4 regions of the Actinomadura sp. RB99 genome follow, and region 4 is predicted to be linked to each of the others. Evidence: riboswitches for the same ligand, from Rfam matches in the RefSeq annotation. Region 4 holds a riboswitch; each other region holds the start of a gene.
The links. A riboswitch is a leader RNA that binds a small molecule or an ion and turns the genes downstream of it on or off. The one in region 4 is predicted to bind cyclic di-AMP.

Region 1 (7,416 bases), on a different contig from region 4:
GCAGCGCGGCGCCGCCGGCGCCCAACGCGAGGGCCCGGCGCCGCGTCACGGCGCCGGGCCGCGCCCACAGGTCCCGCGGAAGGACGGGACCGCCCCGCCGGGTTCCGGGGGCGTCGTGCCCCTCGTCCTCGGCGGGGCCGTCCTGCGGTGGGCCGTCCTCCATGCGCGCGATCCTATTGAGCCTTCCGTGGAAGCGGTGCCACCGGCGCCGTGTCGCCGTCCGGGGTCACTAGGCGTAGTCGGGGTAGCCGTAGCCGACCACGGTGTCCGTCGAACGCTCCTTGACCTGGACGGAGTTCCCGGTGTTGCCCTCGACGGTCTGGATCGTCCCGTCGCCGTTGTCCTTGATGACCATCCCCACGTGCTGGATGTCGTCGGCGGACTTGCCGCCGCTCCAGGAGAAGAAGACGATCGCGCCGGGCTTGGGCGCGTCGCCCCAGCGGCCGTTGTCCTGGAACCACTGGGCGTGCGCGACGGTCCAGGCGTCGCTGCCGATCTGGTCGGTGAAGCCGAGCTTGTCGCCGATCCAGGAGATGAACATGTCGCACCACTCGGCGTCGCTGTACTCCTGCACGGACCCGCCGTCGCGGGCGACGGTCTCCTTGGCGCGCTCGGTGCCCTCGTACCAGTCGCCGAACTTGGTGTCGCCGTTGCCGTCGGGGCTCGTGCCGACCTGGGAGCGGGCGAGCTCGATGGCGGCCTCGGCGGTCGGGCGGGACTTCTTGGAACGTTCCTTCGGAGCGGCGGCCTTCGGCGCGCTCTCCGCGCTGCGACGGGGCGCCGCCTTGGCGGGCGCCTCGGCCTGGGGCGTCCGGCGCGGGGACACGTGCTTCTGCGGCGCGGGCGCGACGGCCAGGTCGGCCGCGGCGGCCGGCTTGGCGGGCTCCGGCCCGCCGAACGGCAGGACCGACGCCTGCGCGGTGGCCACGGCGGTGCCGAGGACGGCGGCGCCGATGATCACGCCGCCGGTGGTGCGCCAGGCGACGGCGCGCCCGCTCTTGCGGTGCCGGCCGCCCGCCGCCGCGTGGGCGGTCTCGCCGCCGGCGTCCGCTGCCTCGGGCAGGACCTGGGCGGTGATCACCCTGGGCGCCGGGGCGGCCCCGGCCGCGCGGCCCGCCTTCTTCGCGGGGGCCGCGTGGTGCGCGGGGGTCCTTCTGACGGGGGTGATGGGAGTCGTGTCGCTGGTGGGGCTTGCCTTGCGGTGCTTGCCTGCCACGGGGGGATCTCCTTGGCTTCCATGCCGCCTACCGGGTTAGCTGACGGGTTCGGGCGTGGAAGCCGCCCTACGGCCTGCGGGCAGGCCGATTCACCCCGAGGGGACATGGGTGGGTCCCCGGCTCCGTCACCGGCCACGCGGGCACGGGACGGACTCGGCGGTGGCGCGCCCGGGGGCGGGCACGCCGGTTCGGATGGGGGTCCTCTCGGGAGGGGGCGCTGTCGTCGCGCCCGCGGAGAGGCAGAGAAAGAGGGGGCGGGCGCGGCCGTGCGCTCAGCGGACGGCCGCGCCCGGAGAGATTGGTGCCGTTCGGCTAGGAGGCCCGTCCGGGCCCGTCATCCGGCCGCGGCGGGGCGTTCTGCTGAGGGTAGGTGGACAGTGTTCACTCCTTCTTCCAGACGCCTACCGGGTTAGCTGTCGGGTTCGGGCGTGGAAGTGGCCCTACGGCGGCTCTCACCGGTCGTGCCGGAAGAGGCGCACCGATTCACCCCGGGTACCGGAATGTCCGTCCGGAACTGCTCCGGACTCCGGTGAAGGTGGGTCCCCGGTTCCGCGCCGCACGGCGCGGATTCGGCGCTGCCGCTGCGATCCTGTGGGCGTCATGGGGCCCGTGCGCGGGACCCTTTGTCCCGCGTGCGAAAGAGCGGCGCTGATGTTGTGATGGCGGCGGCCCCTTGTCCGGGGGACCGCCCGGGCCGGAGCCCTGTGTGGTCCAGCGTGGCGCGCTCTCAGCGCCATGCACGCTGTCGGCGTGCGCACGGTGGGCCGGGCCGGCCGGGTCTCGGAGAGACCGGTGCGGCACGCTCTCCCGGTGCCGCGGGGCGACGCGTGGATCGTGCCGCCCTGGGGGACGGCGCGTGGGGCGCGCCGCCCGGTCCGCGGCCGCCGTGACGGTGTGCCGCGTGGGGCCGCGGCGTCTGGAGGGCGCCGCGTGACCAGTGCGTCTGGAGGGCGCCTGGGTGGTGACAAGGTACCAAAGCCCCAACAGAAGGCAAACCCCCCCAAAATCAACAACGGACCAGGTCAGCCCTGGTCCGTTGCCGTCGGGGGGAGCGAACGGCCCCCCGCGGGGGGCCGTTCACATGATCGTCAGGGGCGTCCCGCGCCGTAGAAGTTCGACGTGTAGTAGCCCGACAGGGAGCTGATCTTCACCACGTCGCCGGTGTGCGGGGCGTGGATGAACTTCCCGCCGCCGACGTACATGCCGACGTGCGAGAGCCCGCTGAAGAACACCAGGTCACCGGGCTGCAGGTCGCTCTGGGAGACGTGCTTGACGGCCGCCCACTGGGAGTTGGTGGTGCGGGTGATGTTGACGCCCGCGGCCTCCCAGGCCCGCATCGTCAGGCCCGAGCAGTCGTAGGAGCCCGGACCGGTCGCGCCGTAGGAGTACGGCTTGCCGAGCTGGGCGTAGGCGAAGTTGAGCGCCGTCCGGGCCGAGCCGCTGGCCGGGCCGTTGTAGGTGCCGCCCGTCCCGCCGCCGCTCGAACCGCCGCTGGAGGCGCCGCCGCCGGTCTGCTGGACCAGCTTCTTGGCCTCCCGGACCTTCTTGTCGAGGTCCTTCTTGGCCTTGGCGAGCTCGTCGTGCTTGGTCTTGACGTCGTTGTAGGCGCTCTGCGCCTGGGCCTGCTCGCGGCGCAGCCGCTGCGCGGTCGCCAGGAACTGGGTGAGCTGGGAGCTGCGCTGCTCGGAAAGCTGGGTGAAGACCGCCGCTTGGTCGAGGACGGACTGCGGGTCGCCGCTGCCGACGAAGCCGGTGACGTCCGTGGAGTCGCCGTTCTTGTAGGCGTCCGCGGCCATCTGGGCGATCGCCGAGCGCTGCTTGTCGAAGGAGGCCTGCTCTTCCGCCGACGCCTTCTTGGCGGCGGCCAGCTTCTTCTGGGCGATCTTCAGCTTCTCGGTGTTCTGGTTGTACTGCTCGACCTTCTTGTCCATCTCCTCGTTGAGCTGGTCGAGCTTCTTCTGCGCCTGCGCGTGCGTGGGCTTCGGCTTGGCGTGCGCCACCACGGGCGGGAACGCGAAGGACGCGGTCGCCGCCAAGCACGCGGTGACCGCCAGGCGGCGGGTGACCCCTATCCCCGTCGAGCCGGCTCTCCGGTCGCGCGAGCGCGCTGGTTCCCCGATGAGATCGTTGGTCACGGTCCGATTCGCCCCTCTCGTCCACTACGTCAGCGGACGACATTAGCGAGGGGCCACAACCGTCACAACTAATTCGTCACTATCTGATTGACTTCAACCCTATTTGCGCACATTCCGTGTCGGCAAGATCACGGAGCGCACGATCAAGGCGGCGAAATGGTGAGATTCTCCCAATATGTCGGAGTCTTTGCGGGTCACGACCGGCCCAGCCGCCGCAGCAGCAGCGTGGACGGGCAGGGCCGCGCGTTCGCGCGCCGCGCCGCGTCCGCCACCTCCCGGTCGGAGGAGACCACCACCACCGCCCGGCCGTCCGGTTCCGCCCGCACCAGCTCGCCGATCAGCTCGTCGGCCGTCTGCCCCGGCCGGCTGAACAGCACCCGCACCCCGCGCGGCGCGGAGATCGCCACCGGCGCGTCCAGCTCCGCGCCGTCGAACACGCACGTCACCTCGGCGCGCGTCTGCGCCGCGAGCCCGCCGAGCCCCGACAGCAGCCGCGTCCGCTGGTCCGACAGCGGCAGCTCCCCGTAGCCCGTCTTCGTCACGTTGTAGCCGTCCACCACCAGATGCACCTGCGGCAGCGTCAGCAGCCGGTCCAGCAGCTGCGGGTCGCTGTCCGACAGCGCGCGCCCCGGCAGCGTCCGGTGCGCCAGCCGGTCCGGCTCCAGCGCGCCCACCGCGTCCGCCGGCCGCGCGATCGTCGACGGCAGCGCCAGCTCCCGCCGCACCCCCTGCGCCGCGTCCACCAGCGCGTCCAGCAGGAGCCGCAGCCGCATGTCGTCGATGTTGCGGCCCTCCCGCGCCGCCCGCTTGGCCGCCTCCGCCGCGGCCTCCGCCTGCGCCGCCCGCGACCGCAGCTTGCGCAGCTCCTTGTCGGCCGCCGCGGACATCTCGCGCGCGGCCGCCAGCTCCCGGTCCGTCTCCGCCGCGAGCGTCTCCGCCCGCTCCTGCGCCGCCCGGTACCGCGTCCGCGCGTCGTGCAGCTTGCGCCGCAGCTCGGCGACCTCCGCCTTGGTGTCGCGCAGCTCCGCGCGCAGCTTGTCGACCTCCGACGCGCGCGCCGACCGGGCCGCGGCCAGCTCCTCCTTCAGCGCCGCGACGCGCCGCTCGGCGGCCTCCTCCTCCGACGCCGTCGCCGACCGCTCCAGCTCCGCGCGCGCCGCCTCGACCAGCTCCGTCCAGCCGTCCGGGCGCAGCAGGTAGGCCACCACCGCGACCCGCACCGGGTCCGCCGCCGGCGGCACGCGGCCGCCCTCGACCGCCTCGACCAGGTCCGGCTGCGCCTCCCGCAGCGGCTCCGCCACCCGGCCCCGGAAGTCCGGATCCTTCTCCAGCACCGCGGCGATGTGCTGCCCGGCCAGCTTGGCCCGCTTGCGCCGCTCGAACCGCGCGAACCGGCGCAGCGGCACCGGCACCTCGTCCGGCGGCAGCGCGCCAATCAGCTCCGCGGCGGCCTCCACCACGCTCAGCCGGACGGCCTCCGGCAGCGGCCCTGCCAGTCGCCGTCCGGGCTCCGGGCCGCCGGGGCTCGCTTCGGGGCCGCTGTCGATGATCCCGCTCCTTCCGGGCTGCGCCGCCGGTGGGCTGTCTCTTCCCGAGCACCACGCAGCCTAACCAGCACGAACGTGGCATCGGACGGAACGCGCCAAGCTCCCCCTGGACGTCCCCCGCGGCCCCCGCCCGGCGGGACGCGCCGGCGCGCCCCCAACCCTAGCGGCCCGGCCTTCTGTCGGTGGCGTCCTCTACGGTCGCGGGCATGACGGCTGCGCACGAGGTCCAGGGGCAGGTCCGGGCGGTCCAGGGCACCCTGGACGACCTCGGCACCCCCCTGGCGGAGGTCACCTTCGTGGTGGTCGACCTGGAGACCACGGGCGGCTCGGCGGCCGACTCGGCCATCACCGAGATCGGCGCGGTCAAGGTGCGCGGCGGCGTGGAGCTCGGCGAGCTCGGCACCCTCGTCGACCCCGGCGGCCCGATCCCGCCGTTCATCACCGCGCTGACCGGCATCACCACGGCGATGGTCACCGCCGCCCCCCGGATGGACGCGGTGCTCCCCGCGTTCCTGGAGTTCGCCCGCGGCTGCGTGCTCGTCGCGCACAACGCCCCGTTCGACATCGGCTTCCTCAAGGCCGCCTGCGCCGCCCAGGGGTACGCCTGGCCCGCGTTCCCCGTCGTCGACACCGTCGACCTCGCCCGCCGCGTCCTCGGCAAGGACGAGGTGCCCAACTGCAAGCTCGGCACCCTCGCCCGGTTCTTCCGCACCCGCACCGAGCCGACGCACCGCGCCCTCGCCGACGCCCGCGCCACCGTCGAGGTCCTGCACGGCCTCATCGAGCGGCTCGGCTCCTTCGGCGTCACCTCCCTGGAGGAGCTGCGCGGCTTCGCCAAGGCGCCCACCCCCGAGCAGCGCCGCAAGCGCCACCTCGCCGACGACGTGCCGAGCGCGCCCGGCGTCTACCTGTTCGAGGACGCCGCCGGAGAGATCCTCTACGTCGGCAAGAGCGGCGACCTGCGCTCCCGCGTGCGCAGCTACTTCACCGGCTCGGAGACCCGCTGGCGCGTCCGCGAGATGGTCGGCCTCGCCGAGCGCGTCCGCACCATCGTCTGCGCCACCGGCCTGGAAGCCGAGGTCCGCGAGCTGCGGCTCATCGCCGAGCACAAGCCCCGCTACAACCGCCGCTCCAAGTTCCCCGAGCGCGCCATCTGGCTGAAGCTGACCGCCGAGCCGTTCCCGCGGCTGTCGATCGTCCGGGAGTGCCGCGACGACGGCGCCCGGTACCTCGGCCCCATCTCGTCCCGGCGGCAGGCCGAGGAGGCCCGCGCCGCGCTGCACGAGGCCGTCCCGCTGCGCCAGTGCACCCAGCGGCTCACCGTGCGGCTCATCGAGCGCGGCCGCGCCCGCACCTGCGCGCTCGCCGACCTCGGCCGCTGCGGCGCGCCCTGCGACGGCCGCGAGTCGCCCGACGCCTACGCCGTGCACGCCGAGACCGCCCGCGCGATCATGGAGGGCGACGTGCGGCCCGTCGTGGCCGCCGCGCAGGTCCGCATCGACCGGCTCGCGTCCGAGCTGCGGTACGAGGAGGCCGCCGCGCAGCGCGACCGGCTCGCCGCGTTCGTCCGCGCCGCCGCCCGCGGCCAGCGCCTCACCGCGCTCGCCCGGCTCCCCGAACTCGTCGCCGCCCGGCCGGGCTTCGACGGCGGCTGGGAGCTGTCCGTCGTCCGGTACGGGCGGCTCGCCGCGGCGGGGACCGTCCCGCCGCGCGCCCACCCCCGCCCCTACGTCGACGCCCTCATCGCCACCGCCGAGACCGTCTTCCCGCCGGCCGGCGGCGCCCCCGGCGGCGTGGCGCTCGGCGCGCCGCCGTCGTCCGGCGCCACCGCCGAGGAGATGGAGTGCGTGCTGCGCTGGCTCGACCTGCCCGGCGTCCGGCTCGTCGAACTGGACGGCGCCTGGACGTGCCCGGCGCACGGCGCCGAGGGCCTGCGGGCCTGGATCGACAACGCCTACGCGAGCCACGACCCCGAAGCCCGCCAGGGAAGGCGCTGACGGGCCGGGCCGCCCACTAAGGTGACGGTGGACACCCCGCGCCCGGAGAGGACGACCCCGCATGGCCCTGCCTCTCTACGACAGCCAGCCCGCGCGGCGCGTCCCGTGGGTGACGTACCTGCTGGTCGCGGTGAACGTCGTGGTGTTCCTCATGACCCCGATGTCGAACTTCGCCACCTGGTACGGCAAGGGCGCCGTCCGCGAGTGCAAGGCCGCCGAGTTCACCTACCAGTACGGCGCCGTGCCCAAGGAACTGACCACCGGCGACCAGCAGCCGCTGCCGACCGACATCACGAGCCAGTGCGGGCCCGACGGGTACCACAAGGCGCCGTGGACGTCGGCGTTCACCTCGATGTTCCTGCACTCCGGCGCGATGCACCTGCTCGGCAACCTGGTCTTCCTCTTCGTCGTCGGCATGGGCGTCGAGGACCGCCTCGGGCGATGGCGCTTCCTGCTCAGCTACCTCGCGTTCGGGCTCATCGCCGTGTACGGCTTCGCCTGGACCTCGCCCGACTCCACG
Region 2 (7,416 bases), on a different contig from region 4:
GCTCGATGCTCGCGTCCTCGGAGCCTCGCCTGCGCGGACCTCCGGGATTCGGGCTGCCCGTCACTCGTCTCGCGGTCCTACGGATCTAGGAGCGGGCCCGACCGGGTGCCGCCGCATCGCCGCGAGGCCGTCCGCCATTGCCGTACGCCCTCGCCGCGCCCGCGCGCGCCCGGTCCATGCCAGATCTCCTTCCATCCACATGACCGAATGCGAGGCGTTACAGCATGAATCCGATCGATCGGCGTTCCATCCCGCGCGCCGGGCTCCTGGTGGCCGGCGGTGCCGCCCTCACCGCCTGCGGCGATCAGTCCCGCAAGCCCGGCTTCGTCTCCCCGAACGGCGAACAGGTCCGCAAGCTGGAGGCCGCGCGGCGCCGCGCCGGCGGCGCCGTCCGCGACTTCCAGCTCACCCCGGGACGAAGCGACCGTCGACCTCGGCGGACGCCAGGTCCGCACCTCGACCTACGGCCAGCGCCTTCCGGGCGCGGAGGTCCGGGTGAAGGCGGGCGAGGTGGTCCGCGCCCGGGTGGCGAACGCGCTGCCGGCCGGCACGACCCTGCACTAGCACGGGGTGGCACTCCACAACGACGCAGACGGTGTTCCGGACGTCACCCAGTCTCCGATCAAGCTGGGCGCTGAGTACGTGTACGAGTTCGCCGCCTCTCAGCCCGGCACCTACTGGTTCCACCCGCACGTCGGCACCCAACTCGATCGCGGCCTGTACGCACCGCTGATCGTCGAAGACCCCCAGGAGCCGCTGTCCTACGACGCCGAATGGATCGTGGTCCTCGACGACTGGCTGGACGGCGTGACCGGCACCCCCGACCGGGTCCTCGCCGAGCTGAGCAAGGGCATGGGCGGGCCCATGCTGATGGGCGCCGAGAGCAAGCTGCTCGGCGGTGACGCCGGAGACGTGCGCTACCCCTACTTCCTGGTCAACAGCCGTCTGTCCAGGGATCCGGAGACGTGCCGCGCCAAGCCCGGCGACCGCGTCCGGATCAGGTTCATCAACGCCGGCGGCGACACCGCCTTCCGGGTGGCGCTCGGCGACCACCGGATGACGGCAACCCACACCGACGGCTACGAAGCGTCATCGTAGATCTTACAACCGCAGGTCGTTCAAGGCTCTGCCATGAGAGGGAATTTTCTACTAGATTGCATCGTAATCGGTTCGTGATCCATTCCCCGGCCGCGGAGGGCGCGGGCCGACCGCCGAATCCCGGGCGGCGCGCAAGCGCCATGGGAGCCGGGGACCCACTGTTCCTGGGGTGAATCCGCCACGCGCGGTAGGGCTGCTCCTGGCCCGAACCCGTCAGCTAACCCGGCAGGCGGAGAAGGAGAAGCGGTGGATCCCGTAGGTGCGAAGCTGCTCGATATAGCCAAGAAGGAGCTGGGGTACCGCGAGAAAGCCGGCGGCTACACCAAGTACGGCGACTGGTACGGCAAGACCTACGAGGGCGGGGACAGCTACTACTCCACCGCCCCGTGGTGCGACATGTTCCTCACCTGGGCCGCCGCCAAGCTGGACGTCCAGGACTGGGTGGGCGAGTTCGCCTCCACCATCGACCACGCCGAATGGTTCAAGAAGCACGACGCCTGGGGCACCAAGCCGGAACCGGGCGCACTGGTCTTCTTCTCCTGGTCGGGCTCCAAGGACACAGGTTCCATCGAGCACGTCGGGTTGGTGGAGAGCGTCAAGGGATCCAAGCTCCACACGATGGAAGCCAACACCGACGGCGTCTACCTCAAGCGGCAGACCCGCGACGTCGGCGACGTCGTCGGATACGGGTATCCCGGCAAGGTCAAGGTCGCCCACAAGTCGCTCCCGGACACCATCACCGCGGGCCCTGGCGAGAAGACCTACGTCGCCAAGCACGCGGCTCCGGTGACCGCCGCGAACGCCGCCGAGGGGCCTCGTCCGGGAGAGGCCGTCACCGTCCAGCACACCGCCTCCAAGGCTGTCGGCGACCATACGGTCGTCCAGCCCGGGGCGCTCCTGGGCAGGCTGCTGGCGGTCGCGGTATGCGGCACCGCCGCCCTGGCGACCGGCAAGGCCATGGCCGTCAAGGTCCCGACCGAGGCGCCGATCCGCGTCCGCAAACGCGGCAAGCACCACAAGAAGCCCGTGGAGCTACCGGCCGACATCACGCCCGCCGTGCTCGACGCCTCCGAGGCGGGGACCGCCGTCATGCCCGCGATCACGGCGGCGGTCGCCACCGAAGCGGAGGAGCGCAAGTTCTGGAGCAGGGTTTCGACGTTCAAGGACGACGAGGAGCTGGCGTTCTGGGACACCCTCTACGCCGACCTCTCCCCCATTTGGTCGACAAGCCCCGGACACGCGATGGCCGACCGTCCGTAACCACCGACGAACCATGACCCCTCACCGAAGCAGGACAGATTGACCCGCGCACCCGCCCCGTTCCATAGGCTTCCTAGGAGTACCTCGACCGGCCGCCGGTCATCCCTCATTCCCTGGACCGCACAGAAGCACGGGTCGAGGGGTGATCGGCGGCTTCGGGGGACGAGGTCTGCAGGAGAGCGGAGGGGCAGGTGAGACGGTTGAGGCGGCAGCCGGGACGGCTGAGGCGGCTCTCGATGCTGCCCTTCGGCCTGCTCCTGCTCTTCGGCGTGCTGGCGATGCACGGCGTCCAGGCATCCCCGTCGCCGAGCGACATGAGCGGGGTTCCGCTGACCTCCGTCGGCGCCGTCCACGATGCCGTCCCGGCACACTCGATGGCGCTCCACGACGCGCCCGGCAAGGACATGCCAGGCGATCACCATCAGGAGCATCCGGGGGGACAGGTCTGCCTGGCGATCCTGGCGATCCTCTTCCTCTTGTGCTTCGTCGCCGTCCTGCTCGGACGCGACTCGCTGGCCGTCGTCTCGCGCGCCCTTGCCCGGGTGCGTGCCCTGCTGGTCGGGCGGCCGCCGCCCAGACCGTCCCTGCACCGCCTGAGCGTGCTGAGGCTGTGATCGGTCCTCGGCGTCTTCGTGACGCCCTGACCTGCAACGACACAGATCTCACCACGAAAGGCCAACCACCATGAAGCGTGCACTCGCGCTCGTCGCCGCTCCCGCCGCTCTGGCCATATCCCTGGCCGCCTGCGGCGACAACAAGGACTCTGGCGACTCCAAGTCCGGCGGCTCGATGGCCGGGCACTCGATGTCCATGAGCGCCTCGCCGTCGACCGGCGCTCAGGCAGGGCAGCACAACGGGCAGGACGTCATGTTCGCCCAGATGATGATCCCTCACCACCGGCAGGCGATAGAGATGGCCGATCTCGCCGCCACCCGGGCGTCCTCGCCGCAGGTGAAGAGCCTCGCCGCGGACATCGAGAAGGAGCAGACGCCCGAGATCGAGCGGCTGTCCGGCTGGCTGACCGGTTGGGGCTCGTCCGTCCCGTCGCCTGGCATGGGTGGCATGGATCGCGGCGGGATGGACGGTCTGATGACCGAGAAGGACATGAAGGAGCTGGAGGCGGCCAAGGGCGCGGCCTTCGACAAGGCGTTTCTGCAGATGATGATCAAGCATCACGAGGGCGCCGTGGCGATGGCCATGACCGAACAGTCGGCCGGCCAGTTCCCGGACGCCAAGACCATGGCAGCGGGGATCATCTCCTCCCAGTCCACCGAGATCACCAAGATGCGGACGCTGCTGAAGAAGCAGTAGCACTCCGTGTAGCGCAAGGAACGGGCGGAGCCTGCGGGCCTCGCCCGTTTCCGTACGGGCTCGATGGGCGGTTGCGGGACCCGCCGCTCCGACCTATACCCTAGGGGGGTAGGGTAAAGACGAAGGGACGGACAATGAGTGATCTCGGTCGAATCGTGGTGGTCGGCGCCTCGCTGGCGGGCCTGCGCGCGACGCAGACTCTTCGCAACGAAGGATTCAGCGGTGAGATCAGCCTCGTCGGGGCGGAGCCGCACCGGCCTTACAACAGGCCGCCGCTGTCCAAGAACGTGCTCACCGGCGACGACGACGTCTCCCTCCCCGGCGGCGGCGAGTTCGACGCCACCTGGCTGGGCGGGCGACGCGCCGCCCGCCTCGATGCCACCGGCCGGCTCGTCGTACTGGACGACGGGACCGAGCTGCCCTACGACGGCCTGGTCATCGCCACGGGTGCCCGGCCACGGACGCTGCCCGCCGACCAGATGGCGCTGGCCGGAGTGCACGTCCTGCGTACCGTCGACGACGCCAAGGTGCTCCGTAGCACGCTCCAGCAGCGGCCGGACCGGGTCGTCGTGATCGGCGGCGGCTTCATCGGCGGCGAGGTCGCCTCCACGGCCCGTGCCATGGATCTGGACGTGACGCTCATCGACGGAGGCGAACTCCCGATGATCGGTGTGGTCGGCGAGACGGTCGCGAGCTGGCTGGCCGAGCACCACCGCGGCAACGGAGTCGAGTTGATGAGCGGCGTGCGGGTGACCGGGCTGGAGCCGGACACGCCCGGCGGGGATCGTGTCGCCGCCGTCCGGCTGAGCGACGGCCGGTCGATCCCGGCGAACCTCGTCGTAGCAGGTCTGGGCGTCGAGCCCAACACGGAGTGGCTGGAGGGCAGCGGAGTCCAGGTCGACGACGGTGTCCGCACTGATGCCGCACTCTTCGCTCTCGGCGCCTCGTACGTCGTCGCCGCCGGGGATGCCGTCCGATGGCCACACGGCCTCTTCCAGGACCGCCTCGTCAGGGTCGAGCACTGGGCGAACGCGAACGAGCAGGGGGCAGTGGCCGCCCGCAACCTGCTGCGCGGCCCTGCCGCCGCAGAACCGTTTCTCGAGGTTCCCGGACTCGGGACGCGCGTGCACGGCAAGCGCGTCCAGTGGGCCGGGTTCCCGGGCCTGGCCGATCAGAGCGCGATCGTCGCCGGCGCGGTGGAGGATGCAAAGTTCGCGGTCGCCTTCTCGAGGAAGGGCGTGCTGGTGGGCGCCGCGGCCGTCAACTTCCCGAAGGAACTGAACCGCCTCCGCGCCGCCATCGCCTCCGCGGAGACGTTGCCCGTCGGCGCCTGAGGCTCAACGGCGTCCGTCCATCCCGTGGCATCGGCGGCCTGGTGCTGATGGCACCAGGCCGTCAATGTCTCAGATGGCTGCGGGTCAGCGCCATGCCGATCGCGGTGATGAGCAGGCCGGTCACGGCGAGCGGGCGCGCGCCGGCCTTGGCGATGGCCCGGCCGGTGAGGTTGGCACCGAACATCGTCGCCGCAGCGACCGGGAGGAACAGCAGTCCCGTACGCAGCGCCCCGTAGCCCACCGCGTGCTGGAAGTAGAACGTGCCGAGGAAGAACACCGTGATTATCAGGGCCGTGGCCATCGCGATCGGGAATGTGCCGGTCGCCACCGGACGGCGGACCAGCAGGCGACGCCCATCATCGGAGACCGAGCGGTCTTCTGCCGAACCTCGAACGCCAGATAGCCGAGTGCCGCCACCAGAACGAGCCGCTCATCGGCCGGTTCGGCAGCCTGTACAACGCGGCGCAGCGGGCGTTGCCGTCCGAGGAGGTCCGCCAGCTCCACGATCTGCCCATGGCGCACGTCCGGGATCTGATCGTCCAGGGCGGGAGGCAGCGCAGTTCCGCACCGACCTTCCGGTCGAATGGCTCGTCAGCACCGTCTATGCGCTGCTGCACGCCGCGATGGAAGAGGTGTCCGCGCAACACTTCTGCCAGGCAAACGCGGGCGAAGCCTTAGGGAAGACCCTACTAGGCGCTCTGCGCCCGGATCCTGGGCAGCATTGAACTCCTGCCCGGGACCAACGGTGCTCAGGCAGTGGCGGGCTCGCGTGAACGTTCGCGGACCGGCACCAGCCGTCCCGAGCGAGCGAGGGCACGGATCGCCAGCGCGCAGGCGATGCCGACGGCGGCCAGGGCCCACCATGGGAGGCTCGGCACTCCGGCAGCGCGGCCAGCGTCGAGCGCCGCGCCCGACAGCATGTTCCCGACCGCGATACCGATCCCCGAGACGGTGTTGTAGAGGCCGTAGTACGTGCCGACCATCTCGTCACCGCCGAGCGCGGCGATGGTGGCCATCTCGAACGGGTAGGTCACCATGGTCGCCAGCGTGAGCAGCCCAGTGCTCAGCAGGATGGGCGCGATGGCCACCGCGTAGGCGGCCGGGCCGTCCGGCAGAGATGTGCCCGCCGGGTTCACAACGGCGGCCAGACCCATCGGGATGAAGGACAGCCCCATCAGCGTCAGCCCGCGGACGAGCGCCTGCGCAGGTGTCCACCGCGCCTTGGCCCAGACCGTGACGCGTACTTGCCTGCGCGAGGATCAGCATCGCGAACAGGCCAGCGGCCACCAGGCACGTGAGCTGGAAGGCGATACCCCCGAGCAGCAGCCCGATGAGCGGGCCGACCATGATGCCCAACTGGTAGAAGACGTTGAAAGCCGCGCACGCCTCGACCTTGCGCTCGCCCGCCTCCTGTGCCAGGTAGGCGCGCGCGGCGGGATTGAAGAAGGCGCCGGCCAGCCCCGTGAGCGCCGAGGCCGGGACCAGGACCGGGAGCACGTCGGCGACGCCGAGCAGAGTGAACCCGACCGTCCGCAGGGCCAGACCGGTGAGGATCATCGGCTTGTACCCGAGCCGGTCGGCCAGGCTGCCGCAGACCAGGAACATCCCTTGCTGGCTGAGGTTCCGCACCCCCAGCGTGAGCCCGACCAGCCGCGCCGCCAGCCCGAGATCACTGGACAGGTGGTCGGCCGGATAGGGCATCAACATGTAGAAACCCAGGTTGATGGTGAGCTGGTTGACCATCAGCAGCCGGATCGGGCGGTCGAACGACCACAGCTGCGACCACGTCGCCCTCACAGCACGGCCTCCGCGCGCGCTCCGGCCGGGACGGTCACGCTGGTGCACCGCGTCCACCGCACGACCTCGCGCTCCGCTGGATGAGTGATCTCATCAGGGTTCTCGCGCGGGATGGTGCCCGGCAGTTCGTGGCGGGAGCAGTTGGGGAACACCGCCGCGATCCGCTAGTGGCCCGGTCCGGTCCGGGCGAGCCACGAGGCGACGAGCGCCACGGCGCCCACGCTCCATCCGCCGGTGGTGTACCGGGCTCTGGCCAGTTCCCGGCACGCCCAGACGGCCTCGGCGGGCGCGACCCAGTGCACCTCGTCGAACGCGGCGTAGTCCACGTTGCGGGGGTAAATGCTGCTGCCCAGGCCGCGCCTGAGACGCGGCCTGGCGGGCTGCCCGAAGATGGTCGATCCGACGGTGTCGACACCGACCAACCGAAGCTCAGGGAACATCCGGCGCAGCACCCGGGAGGTTCCGGCGCTGTGACCGCCGGTGCCCACGCTGCAGGCCAGCACGTCCACGCTGCTCAGCTAGTCGGCGAGCTCGGACGCCAGCCCCTCGTAGGCGGCGCCGTTGTCGGGTTGTGGTACTGGTCCGGGCAGTAGGCGCCGCCGTGGCGGTCGCGCAG
Region 3 (7,416 bases), on a different contig from region 4:
CCCTCGCGGGGCTTACGAGGGTGCGCCTCAGCCGATCGCCGGGTATGCCGGGCTGTTCGTGGCCGGCGGCGTCCTGCTCTGGACGTTCGGGCACGTGCTGGCAGCGTTGGTGGCCACCGCGATCAATCGTCGCCGCCATGTTCGCACGCTGGCCATGGTCGCTCGCCGCCGCCGCGATCTCGGCGCGCTGGTGGTGGAGTACGACGAGCCACTCGCTTACTGCATGCCCGGTCGGCGCCGCTGCGTCGTCCTCAGCACAGGCGCACTCACCTGCCTCCACGACGACCAAGTGTCGGCCATCCTCGCGCACGAGCGGGCGCACCTGGCAGGCCGCCACGACCTGGCGATCAACTTCACCCTGGCGACCGGCCGCACCTTCTCCATGGTCCCGCTGATGCGGGCCGCTCGGACCGAGGTGCCCCGGCTGCTGGAACTGCTGGCGGACGATGTGGCCGCTCGCAAGCATGACCGGGTCACTTTGGCTGCGACGCTGGTCGCCGTCGCGGGCGGCCGGACCCCGGCCACGGCCTTGGGTGCCGGAGGTGGAACCGCGCTGCTGCGCGTCCGCCGCCTGCTGGCTCCGCACGACCCGCTGTCCCGTCTCGGACGCCTCACCGGCGGCATCGGCATCGCTCTGCTGGTCACCCTGCCGCTGGCCCTGGCCGCCAACCCCGCCATCACCGCCCTCCTCGAACGCCATCGCCACTTCCCCAGGTAAGGACACAGGTGGGGGCGAGCATGTGTCACCAACTCACGAGGTCTTGACGACGCTGATCCGCCTGGGTTTCCTGCTCCTTTCTGGATTCAAGCTTTTCGAGCATCGCGCGGAGTCGATCGAGGTTCCGCAGGCGAGCCGATTTGCGCTCAAGGCAGGCGGCCACGATCTCCGCCGCAGCGGACCTCCCGTCATAAGGGACCTGGGTGTTCGTCTCGGGTAGGTCGAAAAGGGCAAGTTGCTCTCCGGCTGCTTTCAGCTGGATGCCCCAGATCACGGGGTTGCACGTGGGGTGGGCGAAGAGGACGGACGATGACCAGCTGCGCCTGATTCCTTCCACGGGAGGGCGGAGGACGTTGATCATCCATGAACGCCTAAGCGTGTACGTCAGCAGTAGCTCCCTTGGGAACACATCCCCTGGCGAGTCATCGGCCGCTTCATACAGGATTGGGAGAGCCGATCGAGGTAGCGGACCGACGCCGGACACCTGGGCATCGCTTTGGCGAGTTGTTCTCTTAACGTGCTCGTGAGCGGAATCGATCACTTCACTCGCCCTGGCAAGGGCTGATTGCTCGATCTCGGCCGCTCGCGACCGCGCGTCCGCGATGATCCGCTCGGCCTCGGCGCGGGCGTCCGCGACGATCTCATCCGCCTCGTTCCGGCCGGCCGCCACCAAGTCCTGAGCCGCCGCCCACCGTGCGGAGACGCCCATGAAACCGGAAAGCGCAGGGTCCTCGCCGACGTCGTCGACGAGGACTGCGGTGTCCAGGGGGAACTCCAGGCCGTCAGGGTCCGGCTCGCACTCGCACCCGTGAGCCTGCAGCAGTTCCTCCAGCTTCTCCTGGACGTGCTGCCCGGTGATCTGCTGGGTGGCCTCGTAGACGAGACCCAACGTCTCAGCCAGGATCTCCGCGGTCGGCTTGTCGTCGCACTGCGAATCGCTGCGGTCGTTGGGCTCGGTCATGAGGTTTCCCCCTTTCTCGGTGTCGGCGCCTGCTGGTCGAACGAGCGCGTGGTCGTCTGGACGACGATGTCGATGCGCTGCCTCAGCCGGTCGCGGGCATGGCGCAGGTTCGATCGGACGTTGGCCTCATTGGTACCGAGCAGCTGGGCGATCTCCTTGTTGGTCAAGCCCTCGACCGTGTGCCGCATCATCTGACGCTGAGTCGGGGGGAGCCCGGCGATCATTTCGTCCACCCACTGGTACCCGCCGATGCTGGCGAAGGTGGGGTCTTCCGTGTTCTCCGTCATCAGCAAGCCGCTGGAGCCGGCCTCCTGCAGGATCTGGACGAACTGTCTGTCGCTCGCCCGCGCCTTGAAGAACGCGTTTCGGGCGGCCTTGCGAACGTACGCCTTGGGCGCCGTGATCGTCCGCCACCGGCGGAAGGTGTCCGCGAAGGCGGTGGAGGCGGCGTCCTCGGCCTCGTCCAACCGGCCGTCCATGAGCATCACCATGCCGACGACCTTCTTGTACTGGTCCTGGAAGAACCGCTGGAAGGCCAGGAGTTCGGCCTTGCCGGCCGGTCGAGCGTCCCCCGCGACCGACGTTGATCGTTTGGTGTCAACCACCGACTGCCCTCCATCGACGAGCTCCTTCACCCCGGTCCCCTCTTCCGGTACCTAGGTCCGTGGGAGGGGCATGGTGTGAAAGACCCGGCCAAGATTTTTCCCGAAGCCGGATGACGGATGCCGCTCGCTCAGGTCCTGCGGTTGACGGCCAGGGCTACCAGGAGGGCGACGACGGCGGCGGCGAGGGTGACCCAGACCGATCCGGTGACCGAGTAGGCGCTGACGATGGCCAGCAGCGAGCTGGTGAAGACCGACTGCAGGTCTCCGGTTCGCCGATCGTCAGGCTCTGGAGGTGCCTTCTCGTTACCGGCGGTGCCGTCCACCGTCCGCGTGCCAGGGCCGACATTTCCGATCAGGGTGGCGATCGGCTCCGGCGGGCCGGTGATGGTCTCCTCGTCCGCACCCGGGATTTCCAGTGCGGGAGAGGAACTGCGTTCCGCAGCGGTCGGGGGGAACTGAGCTCCCGATGGCCTCAAGAGTATGGTCCTGTTCCGTGAGTGATGGGCGACTTCGAACATCACCTAGGGCTCACAGAAGCTCCTGACGTGAAAGTGGCAGGTCAACAGCCGGATCTCCGGGCCGATTCCGTTCGGCATCACGGTAGCGACGTGCACCGTTCCCGTCGGTCCGGCGGTGCGATCCGCTCGCTCCTGTCAGCCATCAAAGAAGCGTCCCCGTCACCGGGGCTGGGGTGACGGGGACGGGACTGCGGGAGCGGGTCAGGCGAGGCGGACGCCTCCTGCGAACGGGCGGCCGGCGATCGGGGCGATCTTGACGACGTCGCCGGTCTGCGGGGCGTGGACCATCTTGCCGTTGCCGATGTACATGCCCATGTGGTGCAGGTCGCTGTAGAAGAAGACCAGGTCACCGGGCTTGAGCTGGCTCTGGCTTACATGGGTTCCGGCGCTGTACTGGCTCCCGGTGTAGTGGCCGAGGCTGATGCCGACCTGGGCGTAGGCGTACAGGGTGAGGCCGGAGCAGTCGAAGCCCTTGATGTTGGCGCCCTGCGCGGTGCCGTAGCTCGGCCCGGACGCGGTCCCGCCGCCCCAGGAGTAGGGAACCCCGAGCTGGCTCAAGGCGGCTCTCACCGCACCCATGGCCTTGGCGGACGCGCCCCCGGACGAGACGTTGGGAGCCGGACCGGTCTTGCCGGTGCTGGTGCTCTTGCCGAGCTGGCGCTCGACCTTCTTCAGCTTCGCCTGGAGTTCCTTGCGCTTCTTGCTCGCCTCGGCAGTGAGCTGGCGGACCTGGCTCGCCCGTGCTTCGGCGGATTTGCGGGCGCGCTCGGCCGCCTGCATCGTCTGCAGAAGCTGGGTGACGCGCGAGCTGTTCTGGTTGGCGAAGTAGTTCAGCGTGGCCGATTGGTCGAGGACGGCCTGCGGGTCTCCGGATGACGCGAAGTTGACGGTCGGATCGACCGTGTCGTTCTTGTAGGCGTCGGCGGCGACCTGGGCGAGCTTGGTCTGCGCCTGGTCGAGGGCGGCTTTCTGGCGTTGGGCGCTGGCCTTGCTGACCTGGGCTGCGCGTTGTGCCTGCTTGAGGCGTTCGCGCAGGCCGTTGTACTGCTCGCTGAGCTGTTCAGCCTGGTTGGCGAGCTTCCTCTGCTGGGCGGTGAGTTCCTTGCGCGAAGGCTTGGGGGCGGCCTCGGCGGGAGCCGGAGCCACGAGCGCCAGTGTCACAGCGATCGATGCTCCCCATGCGGTGGCCTTGAAGGCACGGCGGCGGGGCATCCTGCTGTGTTCGGCAGCTCCTGGCTGCATGCAACGTCCTCTCCTTGGACGCCTACCGGGTCAGCTGACGGGTTCGGGCCGGAGTCGCCCTACCGCTCGCGCGCGAGCGGATTCACCCCATGGGATCGGGTCCCCGGTTCCCGCGGGCGGGGGGAACCGCGGGATTCGGCGCGGCCGTCGCCGCCCCCGGCGGGGGCCCGTCGCGATGGCTCCTACGGAGCGTAGGAGATAGTGGCCTCATACGCCACCTGAGTACTCAATTTGGGTTGAAGGCCTCAGTGGCCTCAGCAGATCGTGGACAGATCCGCGATCGTCGCGGCCACGACGACCAGGGGGACGGCGACGGCGGACGCGACAAAGGTGCCGGCGACCAGCCGGACGATCCGACGTGGCCTCGGCGGCTCCGCGGACTCCAGGCGAAGTACGCGTTCCGCGAGTCCCCTGGTCGTCGAGCCGGCCACACCGAGGGCTCCCGCAACTCTGGGGGCGGTTCCGAGCCTGCACAGAGCGTCGACGAGCGTCCGGTGTCCGCATGTCCGGGCCGCCGCGTCGTCCGCCGCCATCTCCAGCAGGGGCGGAAGGGACGACTTCGCGCGGCGTACCGTCGGCAGCCACGGCACAAGCGCGTGCACCAGGTCGAGCATCAGCAGCAGAGCATGGTGGTGCTGGCGGAGGTGGGCGCGCTCATGAGCCAGCACTGCGGCCAGTTCGGCGGGCGTGAGGGTCTCCTGCGCGCCCGTGCTGACGACGATGGCGCGCTGCCGTGCGGGCAGCGAATACGCCACCGGGATCGGGTGATCGAGCACGAGGACGTCGGCGTGGCGCCCGTGCTTCAGCATTTCCCAGTGCCGGCGGCGGTGCCGCAGGGCCCGTCCCAGGCGGGGGAGGCTGTGGGCCAGCCTGGAACCGCACGCCGTCAGCAGGACCAGGCTCGCGCCGGCGGCCATGGTGATCGCCGGCGCTCGGTGATGCGGAAGGCAGTTGCGCAGCCACTCCAGCAGCCCGTGGCCTGGCGCCGGCGGGGACAGCAGCGCCACCGCGATGATCCCGACCTCGGCGATGAGGGTCCCTGCGAGTGCGGCGACCCAGCAGACGATCGCGGTGCCCGGGTTCGTGGTCGGATGCCGGAGCCGGTCGAGCGCGGGCCCGGCCAGGCAGCCCAGCAGGACCGCCGAGGCGATCAGACACGCGACCAGGTAGATCACGCCGTCATTCCTCGTCGCCGCCGGACGTCCGCCTGCGGAGGGCTTCCAACAGGTGCTGGGCGTCCTCCGGCGGGACGCTCTCGGCGAACCGGGCGAGGATTTCGCCGTGGTCAGAGGACTCGGTGAGGGCGTCGAGCATCAACGCGACCGCGTATTCCTCCCGCCCCTGGGTGGGGGAGTAGCGGAATGCCAGACCGTCCTGGGTGCGCCGCAGCAGGCCCTTCTGTGCCAGCCGCTCGGCAACCGTCTGCACGGTGTTGTACGCAAGCGCCTTGTCGGCGCTCTCGTTCAGCTTCGCCAGAAGCTCGCGAACGCGCAACGGGCCAGGTGCCGCCCAGAGCACGTCCATGATGGAATGCTCGAGTGATCCTCCCAATCCGGCCACCCGGTCACCTCCGCCCTCCCCACATTCTGCCGGAGAACCTGGGCATCAGGGCCGTACCAGGCGGCGTGCCACCCGTCGCCTGAACCGGAGCCCCTCCGGATGCGTACTAGTGGTACGGCCTCCTCCGCAGAAGCCTCCGCAAGGCGGAACATTATCTACTATCGTGCTTAGTAGATAGTCCTGCGGCCCGTAGGAGCTGCTTCGTGAAGGTCGGACGGTGAACATGCGCAACGGACGGTTGGCAACGCGTGGGGTCTGGTGGGTGCGATCCGCAGTGTTGTGCATGACGGTCGCCGTCCTTGCGACCGCGTGCCAGGGAGGCAGGGCCGGGACGCGCTCCGCGTCGAGCGGTGTGTCCCCGTCCTCTTCTGGCGCCGGGGATCACGATCATGCAGTCGAACGGGGCTGGTGAGGTGCGTCCCGATCAGGGGATCTCGCTCGCCGCGTCCGGTCGGCGGCGGGGTACCGTCCAGGTCGCCGCCAACGGGAAGGCGATCGAGGGCGGGTTGGACGCCGGTGGGACGGTGTGGCGTTCGCGGTGGCCGCTGGCACCGGGCAAGGTTTATGCGGTGACCGCGACCGCGACGGCCGCCGGCGGCAAGGTCACCACACTGACAAGCAGATTCACGACGGCGAAAGCGGCGCAGACCGTCCACGCCTCCCTGCCTGGACCGAGGGACGGGGACACCGTCGGGGTGGGCATGCCGATCATCGTGAACTTCAGCCAGCCGGTGTACAACACGGCGCAGATCGAGCGGGCCCTCGAAGTTCAGACGTCCACGCCGGTCGAAGGCGCTTGGCGATGGATGGACCGACAGCGGGTGGTGTTCCGCCCGAAGAAGTACTGGCCGGTCGGCACGCAGGTTCGTTGCATCGCCCACCTCAACGGGGCGCGTGCGGCCAAGGGCGTGTACGCGACAGACGACGTGTCATTGAACTTCAAGGTCGGTGACGCGGTCATCAGCACGGTCCACCAAGCGGTTCACGATGACGGTGCGGCGTAGCGGCAAGGTGGTGCGGTGGTTCCCGATGAGCGCGGGCAAGGCCACCGAGCGGCGGTTCACCACCACCAACGGCGTCCATGTGATCAGCGAGAAGGTCTCACCGGTGATCTTCGATTCGGCCACGGTGGGGATTCCCAAGGGCGACCCGAACTACTACAAGATCAAGGGGTATTACGCCGACCGGATCAGTGACAGCGGCGAGTATGTGCACTCGGCGCCGTGGTCGGTGGCCGACCAGGGTAAGTGGAACGTCAGTCACGGCTGTATCAACGTCAGTCCGGCCAACGCCAAGTGGTACTACAACCTCACGAAGCTGGGCGACATCGTGGTGGTCGCTGGCGCGAACCGGCGGCTGGAGCCCGACAACGGGTACGGCTTCTTCCAGATGAGCTGGTGGCAATGGACCGCCGGCAGCGCACTCAAGCGCCCTATCGCCACCACACCCCTCAAGGCGGCTGGCTGACCATCCGCCGCTGCCTCGCCATGAAACAGGCAGGGGTGCCGCCGCGCTGGTGGCGGCTTGCAAATGCCTGCTGTGGGGAGCCGCCGGTGAGACGGTCGTATCTACTATACAAACGTAGTACTATTTCACCGTAGTAGGACGACCATGTTCGGCGAAGGGGGATGGGATGACCGGCAAGCCTTTGGGGTCCTCTGCACTCGGGAGCGAGGACGGGTGGGACGGCACCGTCGGACGGCACTGGGTCGAGCATGAGGAGCGGCATGACCGGATGCTGGTGTCGCTGACCGCTCGGCTCCTGGACGCGGCAGGGATCTCTCCGGAGGACAAGGTCCTCGATGTCGGTTG
Region 4 (7,416 bases):
GCAGGCCCTCCGGTGTGAGCTGGACGAACCTGCTGCGGGCATCGCCGGTGTTGGCCTCCCGCTCGACATAGCCGGCCTTCTGTAGCCGCTGCAGCACGTTGCTCGTGCCACCGGAGGTGAGGAACGCCGACCGGGTCAGCTCGCTCGGCCTTAGCCGGTACGGCGTTCCGGCCCTGTTCAGCACCGTCAGCACCTCGAACTCGGCGTAGGTGAGCCCGAGCTCGGCCAGTTCCCCGCGCAGCGCCTGCTGGACGAGCGCCCCGATCCGCGACGCGCGCTTGCTGACCTCCAGCATCGCGATGACGTCCTCGCCGAGGCCGTCCCGCCGCCAGGCCCCGGCCAGCTCGTCCACCTCGTCACGGCGGCCGCCGTCGTCATCGCGCACAAGCCGAGGATACCCGTCGCCGTATTGCTTTCTTAAAAGCTTCTTTCTAAGCTTTACGTCATGACATCGCTTCTCCTCCGCAACGGCACGGTCATCGACACGGCTCCCGCGCCCACCGTCCTCGGACGCGCGGACGTCCTCGTCGAGGACGGCCGGATCGCCGCCGTCGGCCCCGGCCTGGCAGCGCCCGCCGGCGCCGAGATCATGGACGCGGCGGGCCGCATCGTGATGCCCGGCTTCGTCGACACCCACCGGCACACCTGGCAGACCGCGATCCGCGCCACCCTCCCCGACAGCACGCTGCCCGCCTACCTGCAGCGCGTCCTCGGCGAGCTGGCGCCGCGCCACCGCCCCGACGACGTCTACACCGCGACCCTCGCCGGCGCCCTGGAGTGCCTCGACTCCGGCATCACGACCGTCGTCGACTGGTCGCACATCATGTTCAGCCCCGACCACACCGACGCCGACATCGCCGCGCTCCGCGCGTCCGGGATCCGCGCCGTGTTCGGCTACTGCTACGGCGGCGGCGACGACCTCGCCGCCCTCGCCGCCGAGACGGCCCGCGTCCGCCGCGAGTACTTCGACGGGCCGCCCGGAGCCGTCTCGATGTGGATGGCCGCGCTCGGCCCCGAGATCGCCGGCGAAGAGCGCGCGCTCGCCGAATGGCGGCTGGCCCGCGACCTCGGCCTGCCCGTCACCGTCCACATGGGCGGCCACGGCGCCGACGGCGCGGCCCGCGGTCTGGCGTTCCTCGAGGACAACGGCCTGATCGACCATCCCGCCATGTACGTGCACGCCAACTTCTACACCGGCGAGGAGTTCAAGAGGATCGCCGCCAACGGCGGCACCGTCTCGGCCACCCCCGGAGTGGAGGCGGCGCTCGGCATCGGCGACCCGGCCACCGGCCGCTCGCACGCCGCGGGCGTCCCGACCGGCCTCGGCTGCGACACCGTCGCCAGCGGGCCGGGCGACATGTTCGGCGTCATGCGCGCGGCGTACTTCCTCGAACGCGCCCGCCCGGACGGCGCCGGCACCTGGTTCACCACGGCCGAGGCCCTCCGCGCCGCGACCCTCGGCGGCGCCGAGACGGCCGGCCTCGCCGGCGTCACCGGCTCCCTCACCCCCGGCAAGCAGGCCGACCTGATCGTCCTGCGCACCGACACCCTCGGCATGGCGGCGGCGCACGACCCGATCGCGGCCGTCGTCCTGTCCGCCGAGACGCGGCACGTCGACACGGTCCTCGTCGGCGGCCGCGTGCTGAAGAGCGGGGGAGTCCTCCAGGGCCACGACGTCCCGTCCCTGCTGGACACGCTGCGGGCGGCGGCGGCCCGCATCACCGCCGGATAATCGGGAGGGGATCGTCGGCGCCGCGTGGCATGCTGGCGGCGTGGAGTCCGAGATACGCGTCCGCATCGCCGACGACCTGTTGATGTTCCTGCCCGCCGCACGGCGCGAACCGGTGAGCCGGGTGGCGTGGGACGGGACGTCCACGCTCGGCCACGTCGTGGAGTCGCTCGGGGTGCCGCTCCCCGAGGTCGGCCGGATGACCGTCCGCGGCGAGCCCGTCGAGCCGTCCGCGCGCCCCGCGGCCGGCGACGAGGTGGGCGTGGAGCCCGTGCCGCGGCCCCAGCCCGTCCCGCTGGACCCCGGCCAGGACGCGCCGCGCTTCCTCCTCGACGTCCACCTGGGCACGCTCGCGCGCCGGATGCGGCTGCTCGGCCTCGACACCGCCTACCACAACGACATGGACGACCCGGCCCTGGTCGTCCAGGCGAACGCCGAGCGCCGCGTCCTGCTCACCCAGGACCGGGGCCTGCTGCGGCGCCGGGCGCTCTGGTTCGGCGCCTACGTCCGCGGGTCCCGGCCCGACGACCAGCTCCGCGACCTCCTGGACCGCTTCGCGCCCGTCCTCAGCCCCTGGACGCGCTGCACCGCCTGCAACGGCGTCCTCGTCGCCGTCGACAAGGAGGAGATCGAGCGCGACCTGGAGGCCGGCACCCGCCGCAGCTACGACGTCTACGGCCGGTGCGCCGGCTGCGGCCAGGTGTACTGGCGCGGCGCGCACGGCGACCGCCTTGAGAGGATCGTCGAGGAGGCGACCCGTCAGGTCGGGACCGCCCGCGCCGGAACCGATCGGCCCCGGGCGGCCGTCTCAGACGGGTAGGGACGGAAGGGGCTGGTCACCATCACCGATCTGGTCGTCGTGGGCGCCGCGATCATCCGCGACGGGCGGCTGCTCGCCGCCCAGCGCGCCGAGCCGCCGCACATGGCCGGCGGCTGGGAGCTGCCGGGCGGCAAGGTGGACCCGGGCGAGTCCGACGAGGACGCCGTGGTCCGCGAGTGCCACGAGGAGCTCGCCGTCAAGATCCGCCCGCTCCGCCGCGTCGGCGGCGACTGGCGGCTCAGCGAGCGCGCGCTCCTGCGCGTCTGGACCGCCGAGATCGTCGAAGGCGAGCCGCAGGCCCTCGAACACCTGGCCCTGCGCTGGCTCACCCGCGACGACCTGTACGACGTCGCCTGGCTCCCCGGCGACCGCCCCGTCATCACGGAGCTGGAGCCCGACCTCCGCTGAGGCGGGGCCCCGCTAGGAGATGCGGTTCGCGCCGGCGAAGTCGGAGCGGGTGGAGAGCTTGGAGATCTTCACCACGTCGCCGGTCTGCGGCGCCTGGAGGAACTTGCCGTCGCCGACGTAGATGCCCATGTGGTGGAGGTTGCTGCCGAAGTACACCAGGTCGCCGGCGCGCAGCGAGGAGCGGGACACCTTGGTGCCGAGCTGGAAGAGGTCGCCGGTGTAGTGCGGCAGGCCCGGCTTGCCGACCTGGGCGTAGGCCCAGACGACGAGGCCGGAGCAGTCGAAGGAGCTCGGGCCGGCGGCGCCCCAGACGTACGGGCTGCCGAGCTTGGTGAGGGCCTTGCGGGCCATCTTGGCGGGCAGGTCCGAACCCTTGATCGTGGCGGTGAGGCCGGACTTCGGGTCGGTGGTGTGGGTGGTGGTCAGCTTGTCGAGGCGCTTCATGACCTCGTCCACCTTGGCCTTGGCGGCCTTGCGGGCGGCCTGGACCTTCGCCTGGGCCTGCTTGACCTGCTCGGTCCGCTGCTGCGCGGCGCGCTGGGCGGCCTCGGCCTGGTCGACCTGCTTCTGCAGGGCGAGGACGGTGGTGGCCTGGTTCTGCTGGAGGTAGGCCGAGTCGGACAGGCTGTCGGCGCTGCCGCCGGAGCTGAAGATCGCGTCGGGCCCGCCGCTCATGTAGTTGGCGGCGGCCAGCTGGGCGAGCCGCTGGCGGGCGGGCTCGGTCTGCTGCAGCAGCTTCTGCGCGTACGCGGTGGCGGACTTCTCCGCCTTGACCGCGCGGCCGAGGTCGACGCGGGTCTTGTTGAACTGCTCGGTGAGCGTCTCGGCCTCGTCGTTCAGTTCCTTGAGGCTCTGCTTCAGCCCCTTCTCCGTGGTGGGAAGGGGGCTGGGCGTCCCGGTGGCCTGCGGTGCGGCGGCGGGGCCGAAGGGGGTCGCGGCGTGCGCGGCGACGGGGGCGGTGGTGCCGAGGCCGATGACCAGCACTGCGGCGGCGGTGGCGGTCGGCGCGACGCGCCGCCGGGGACGGGGGTCCGGTGCCAAGCCGGTGTCTCCTCTCCTCGCTCGCCTACCGGGTTAGCTGACGGGTTCGGGCCAGGAGTCGCCCTACGACGTGCGTCGATTCACCCCAGGGGGATGGGTCCCCGGTTCGTCCGCGGGTGGGTGCCGCGGGGGATTCGGCGGTCCGGTCGCAGCCCCGGGGGGTGGGGCTCCGGACGACCGGATCTCGGGAAGATTACAAAGGATGGGCAAAGATGGCCAATCGAGGCCCGTGTGAGGCAGGGGACGAGCGGCTCTGAACAGGCGGCGCCGTGCGCCAAGTAGAATGTTGGCAGCCGCGCGTCTGCGGCGACTCCCGAACTCTCACGCAAGGCGAGCCCGCATGCCCATCTCCACGCGCGACGACCTCCGGAACGTCGCGATCGTCGCCCATGTCGACCACGGCAAGACGACGCTGGTCGACGCCATGCTCTGGCAGTCCGGTGCCTTCCGCGAGAACCAGGACGTCGACGACCGCGTCATGGACTCCAACGATCTTGAGCGCGAGAAGGGCATCACCATTCTCGCCAAGAACACGGCCGTCCGGCACAACGGCCTGACCATCAACATCATCGACACGCCCGGCCACGCCGACTTCGGCGGCGAGGTCGAGCGCGGCCTGTCCATGGTGGACGGCGTCGTCCTGCTGGTGGACGCCAGCGAGGGGCCGCTGCCGCAGACCCGGTTCGTGCTGCGCAAGGCGCTCGAGGCGCGGCTGCCGGTGATCCTGGTCGTGAACAAGACCGACCGGCCCGACGCCCGCATCGACGAGGTCGTGGACGAGACGTACGAGCTGTTCATGGACCTCGACGCCGAAGAGGACCAGATCGACTTCCCGATCGTGTACGCCTCGGGGCGCGCCGGGCGGGCGTCGCTGAACAAGCCCGCCGACGGCGGCATGCCCGACAGCGAGGACCTGGAGCCGCTCTTCACGGTCATCACCGAGACGATCCCGGCGCCGTCGTTCGACCCGGACGCGCCGCTGCAGGCGCACGTGACGAACCTGGACGCCTCCAGCTACCTGGGCCGGATCGCGCTGTGCCGCGTGCACGCGGGGACGATCAAGAAGGGCCAGCAGGTCGCGTGGTGCCGGCACGACGGCAGCATCGAGAAGGTGAAGATCACCGAGCTGCTGATGACCGAGGCGCTGACCCGCAAGCCCGCCGACGAGGCGGGGCCGGGCGACATCATCGCGATCGCCGGCATCCCGGAGATCATGATCGGCGACACCATCGCCGACCCGGACGACCCGCGCCCGCTGCCGCTGATCACGGTGGACGAGCCCGCGATCTCCATGACGATCGGCACCAACACCGGTCCGATGGCGGGCCGCGAGAAGGGCACGAAGGTCACCGCCCGGATGGTCAAGGACCGGCTCGACCGCGAACTGGTCGGCAACGTGTCGATCAAGGTGCTGCCGACCGAGCGCCCCGACGCCTGGGAGGTGCAGGGCCGCGGCGAGCTGGCCCTCGCGATCCTGGTGGAGAACATGCGCCGGGAGGGCTACGAGCTGACCGTCGGCAAGCCGCAGGTCGTCACGCGGGAGATCGACGGCAAGAAGCACGAGCCGGTCGAGCGGCTCACCGTCGACATCCCCGAGGAGCACCTCGGCGCGGTCACGCAGCTGATGGCGGTCCGCAAGGGCCGCATGGAGCACATGACCAACCACGGCACCGGCTGGATCCGGATGGAGTTCCTGGTCCCGGCGCGCGGCCTGATCGGGTTCCGCACCGAGTTCATGACCGAGACCCGCGGCACCGGCATGGCGCACCACGTGTTCGAGGGCTACGAGCCCTGGTTCGGCGAGCTGCGCACCCGGCCGTCCGGCTCGCTGGTCGCCGACCGCTCCGGCGCCGCCACCGCGTACGCGATCACGAACCTGCAGGAGCGCGGCACGTTCTTCGTGGGGCCGACCACCGAGGTGTACGAGGGCATGATCGTCGGGGAGAACTCCCGCTCCGACGACATGGACGTCAACATCACCAAGGAGAAGAAGCTCACGAACATGCGCTCCTCCACCGGTGACGAGCTGGAGCGGCTCACCCCGCCGCGGGTCCTGTCGCTGGAGGAGGCCCTCGAGTTCTGCCGCGAGGACGAGTGCGTCGAGGTGACCCCGGCGAACGTCCGCATCCGCAAGGTGGTGCTGGACGCCAAGGAGCGCGAGCGGATGCGCGCCCGCACCAAGCGCGCCGGCTGACGCCGGGACGAGGCGCACAGGACGACGAAAGGAAACGGCCCCGCGGGTTCCGAGGAACCCGCGGGGCCGTTTCGTTGTCGGTCGTGCCGGCCGGTCGTGCTAGGCGAGCTGGACCGTGCCGGTCACGTCGGCGGCCAGGCGGAGCTGGTCGCCGTCGCGCAGCGGGGCCTCCACGCCGCGGGGGAGCCGCTCGCCGTTGACGAACGTCCCGTTGGTGGAGCCCTCGTCGCGGACCCAGGCCGTCCCGGACGGGTCGAGCCAGACCGTCGAGTGCCGCCGCGACACGTTGTCGTACTGGGTGAACGTGGCGGCCACGGGCGACTGGCCGGCGTCCCGGCCGAGCACCAGGTGCTGGCCGACGGAGACCTTCAGCTCGCCGGTCGGGAACTGGACCCGCAGGATGGGCGTGCCCTTCTGGGGCAGCGGCCGGCCGCACGAGTTGCACTGCGCGGCGCCCGGGTTGGTCAGCACGGCCTCGCAGTACGGGCACATGAACGCCGTGCTGTCGGGCTGCTGCGGGTGCTGGTGGCCCCGCTGCTGGTCGGGCGGCAGCAGGGTCGCCTCGCGGCCGTGCGGCGGCGGGATCGGCGGCTGCTGCTGCGGCGGCGGGCCGTACTGGTGGTCCGCCGGGCCGGGCTGCGGCATGTACTGGTCCGGCTGCTGCTGGTACGGCTGCTCGGGCTGGTACTGCGGTTCCGGCTGCCGGTACTGGTCGGGCGGCGGCTGGTGCTGCTGCGGAGGCGCACCCCACTGGTCCGGCTGCTGCTGCTGTTGCTGCTGCGGCGGCATGGCCCACGGGTCCGCCGGCTGCTGCCCCTGCTGCGGAGCCCCATGCTGCGGCTGGCCGTGCTGCGGCTGCTGCGGCGGCGGGCCCCACTGGTCCGGCTGCTGCTGCGGCGGTGGCCCCCACTGGTCCGGCTGCTGCTGCGGGGGCGGCCCCCACTGGTCCTGCGACGGCTGGCCGTGCTGGGGCGGGAGCCCGCCCTGCTGAGGGACGCCGTGCTGCGGAGCACCGTGTTGGGGAGCGCCGTGCTGCGGAGGCTGCTGGTAGTCGTGCTGGGGCGGCTGCTGGTACGGCTGGCCTTGCTGCGGCGGGAAGCCGCCGTGCTGGGGAGCGCCGTGCTGGGGAGCGCCGTGCTGCGGAGCACCGTGCTGGGGCGGGCCGCCGTGCTGTGGGGCACCGTGCTGGGGGGCGCCGTGCTGTGGAGCGCCGTGCTGCGGCGG

Region 1: it holds a riboswitch for cyclic di-AMP, as region 4 does, so the genes downstream of both, amrb99_RS42445 (CHAP domain-containing protein) here and amrb99_RS38030 (C40 family peptidase) in region 4, are expected to answer to the same signal.
Region 2: it holds a riboswitch for cyclic di-AMP, as region 4 does, so the genes downstream of both, amrb99_RS07565 (CHAP domain-containing protein) here and amrb99_RS38030 (C40 family peptidase) in region 4, are expected to answer to the same signal.
Region 3: it holds a riboswitch for cyclic di-AMP, as region 4 does, so the genes downstream of both, amrb99_RS07620 (NlpC/P60 family protein) here and amrb99_RS38030 (C40 family peptidase) in region 4, are expected to answer to the same signal.

The regions. Positions count from the first base shown of each region.
Region 1 covers NZ_JABMCA010000084.1:14-7,429, forward strand. Annotated here, with positions in the region: gene amrb99_RS42445 (CHAP domain-containing protein) at 230-1,216, opposite strand; cyclic di-AMP (ydaO/yuaA leader) riboswitch at 1,227-1,386, opposite strand; cyclic di-AMP (ydaO/yuaA leader) riboswitch at 1,601-1,802, opposite strand; gene amrb99_RS42450 (C40 family peptidase) at 2,306-3,352, opposite strand; gene amrb99_RS42455 (NYN domain-containing protein) at 3,547-4,809, opposite strand; gene amrb99_RS42460 (DEDD exonuclease domain-containing protein) at 5,106-6,896, shown strand; gene amrb99_RS42465 (rhomboid family intramembrane serine protease) at 6,958-7,416, shown strand, end outside.
Region 2 covers NZ_JABMCA010000005.1:241,131-248,546, reverse strand. Annotated here, with positions in the region: gene amrb99_RS07575 (hypothetical protein) at 1-89, shown strand, start outside; gene amrb99_RS50760 (multicopper oxidase domain-containing protein) at 571-1,098, shown strand; cyclic di-AMP (ydaO/yuaA leader) riboswitch at 1,200-1,346, shown strand; gene amrb99_RS07565 (CHAP domain-containing protein) at 1,345-2,358, shown strand; gene amrb99_RS07560 (DUF6153 family protein) at 2,550-2,972, shown strand; gene amrb99_RS07555 (DUF305 domain-containing protein) at 3,043-3,669, shown strand; gene amrb99_RS07550 (FAD-dependent oxidoreductase) at 3,804-5,003, shown strand; gene amrb99_RS07545 (hypothetical protein) at 5,065-5,304, opposite strand; gene amrb99_RS50755 (hypothetical protein) at 5,753-6,040, opposite strand; gene amrb99_RS07540 (MFS transporter) at 5,991-6,800, opposite strand; partial or broken gene amrb99_RS07535 (pyridoxal-phosphate dependent enzyme) at 6,965-7,416, opposite strand, start outside.
Region 3 covers NZ_JABMCA010000005.1:251,167-258,582, forward strand. Annotated here, with positions in the region: gene amrb99_RS07600 (M56 family metallopeptidase) at 59-718, shown strand; gene amrb99_RS07605 (hypothetical protein) at 744-1,679, opposite strand; gene amrb99_RS07610 (RNA polymerase sigma factor) at 1,676-2,314, opposite strand; gene amrb99_RS07615 (hypothetical protein) at 2,413-2,805, opposite strand; gene amrb99_RS07620 (NlpC/P60 family protein) at 3,004-3,963, opposite strand; cyclic di-AMP (ydaO/yuaA leader) riboswitch at 4,048-4,195, opposite strand; gene amrb99_RS07625 (M56 family metallopeptidase) at 4,299-5,219, opposite strand; gene amrb99_RS07630 (BlaI/MecI/CopY family transcriptional regulator) at 5,224-5,604, opposite strand; gene amrb99_RS07635 (Ig-like domain-containing protein) at 5,994-6,608, shown strand; gene amrb99_RS07640 (L,D-transpeptidase) at 6,592-7,071, shown strand; gene amrb99_RS07645 (class I SAM-dependent methyltransferase) at 7,238-7,416, shown strand, end outside.
Region 4 covers NZ_JABMCA010000063.1:50,434-57,849, reverse strand. Annotated here, with positions in the region: gene amrb99_RS38050 (MarR family transcriptional regulator) at 1-385, opposite strand, end outside; gene amrb99_RS38045 (amidohydrolase family protein) at 446-1,732, shown strand; gene amrb99_RS38040 (Mut7-C RNAse domain-containing protein) at 1,773-2,549, shown strand; gene amrb99_RS38035 ((deoxy)nucleoside triphosphate pyrophosphohydrolase) at 2,589-2,957, shown strand; gene amrb99_RS38030 (C40 family peptidase) at 2,970-3,998, opposite strand; cyclic di-AMP (ydaO/yuaA leader) riboswitch at 4,005-4,131, opposite strand; gene typA (translational GTPase TypA) at 4,339-6,192, shown strand; gene amrb99_RS38020 (FHA domain-containing protein) at 6,292-6,837, opposite strand; gene amrb99_RS38015 (hypothetical protein) at 6,811-7,416, shown strand, end outside.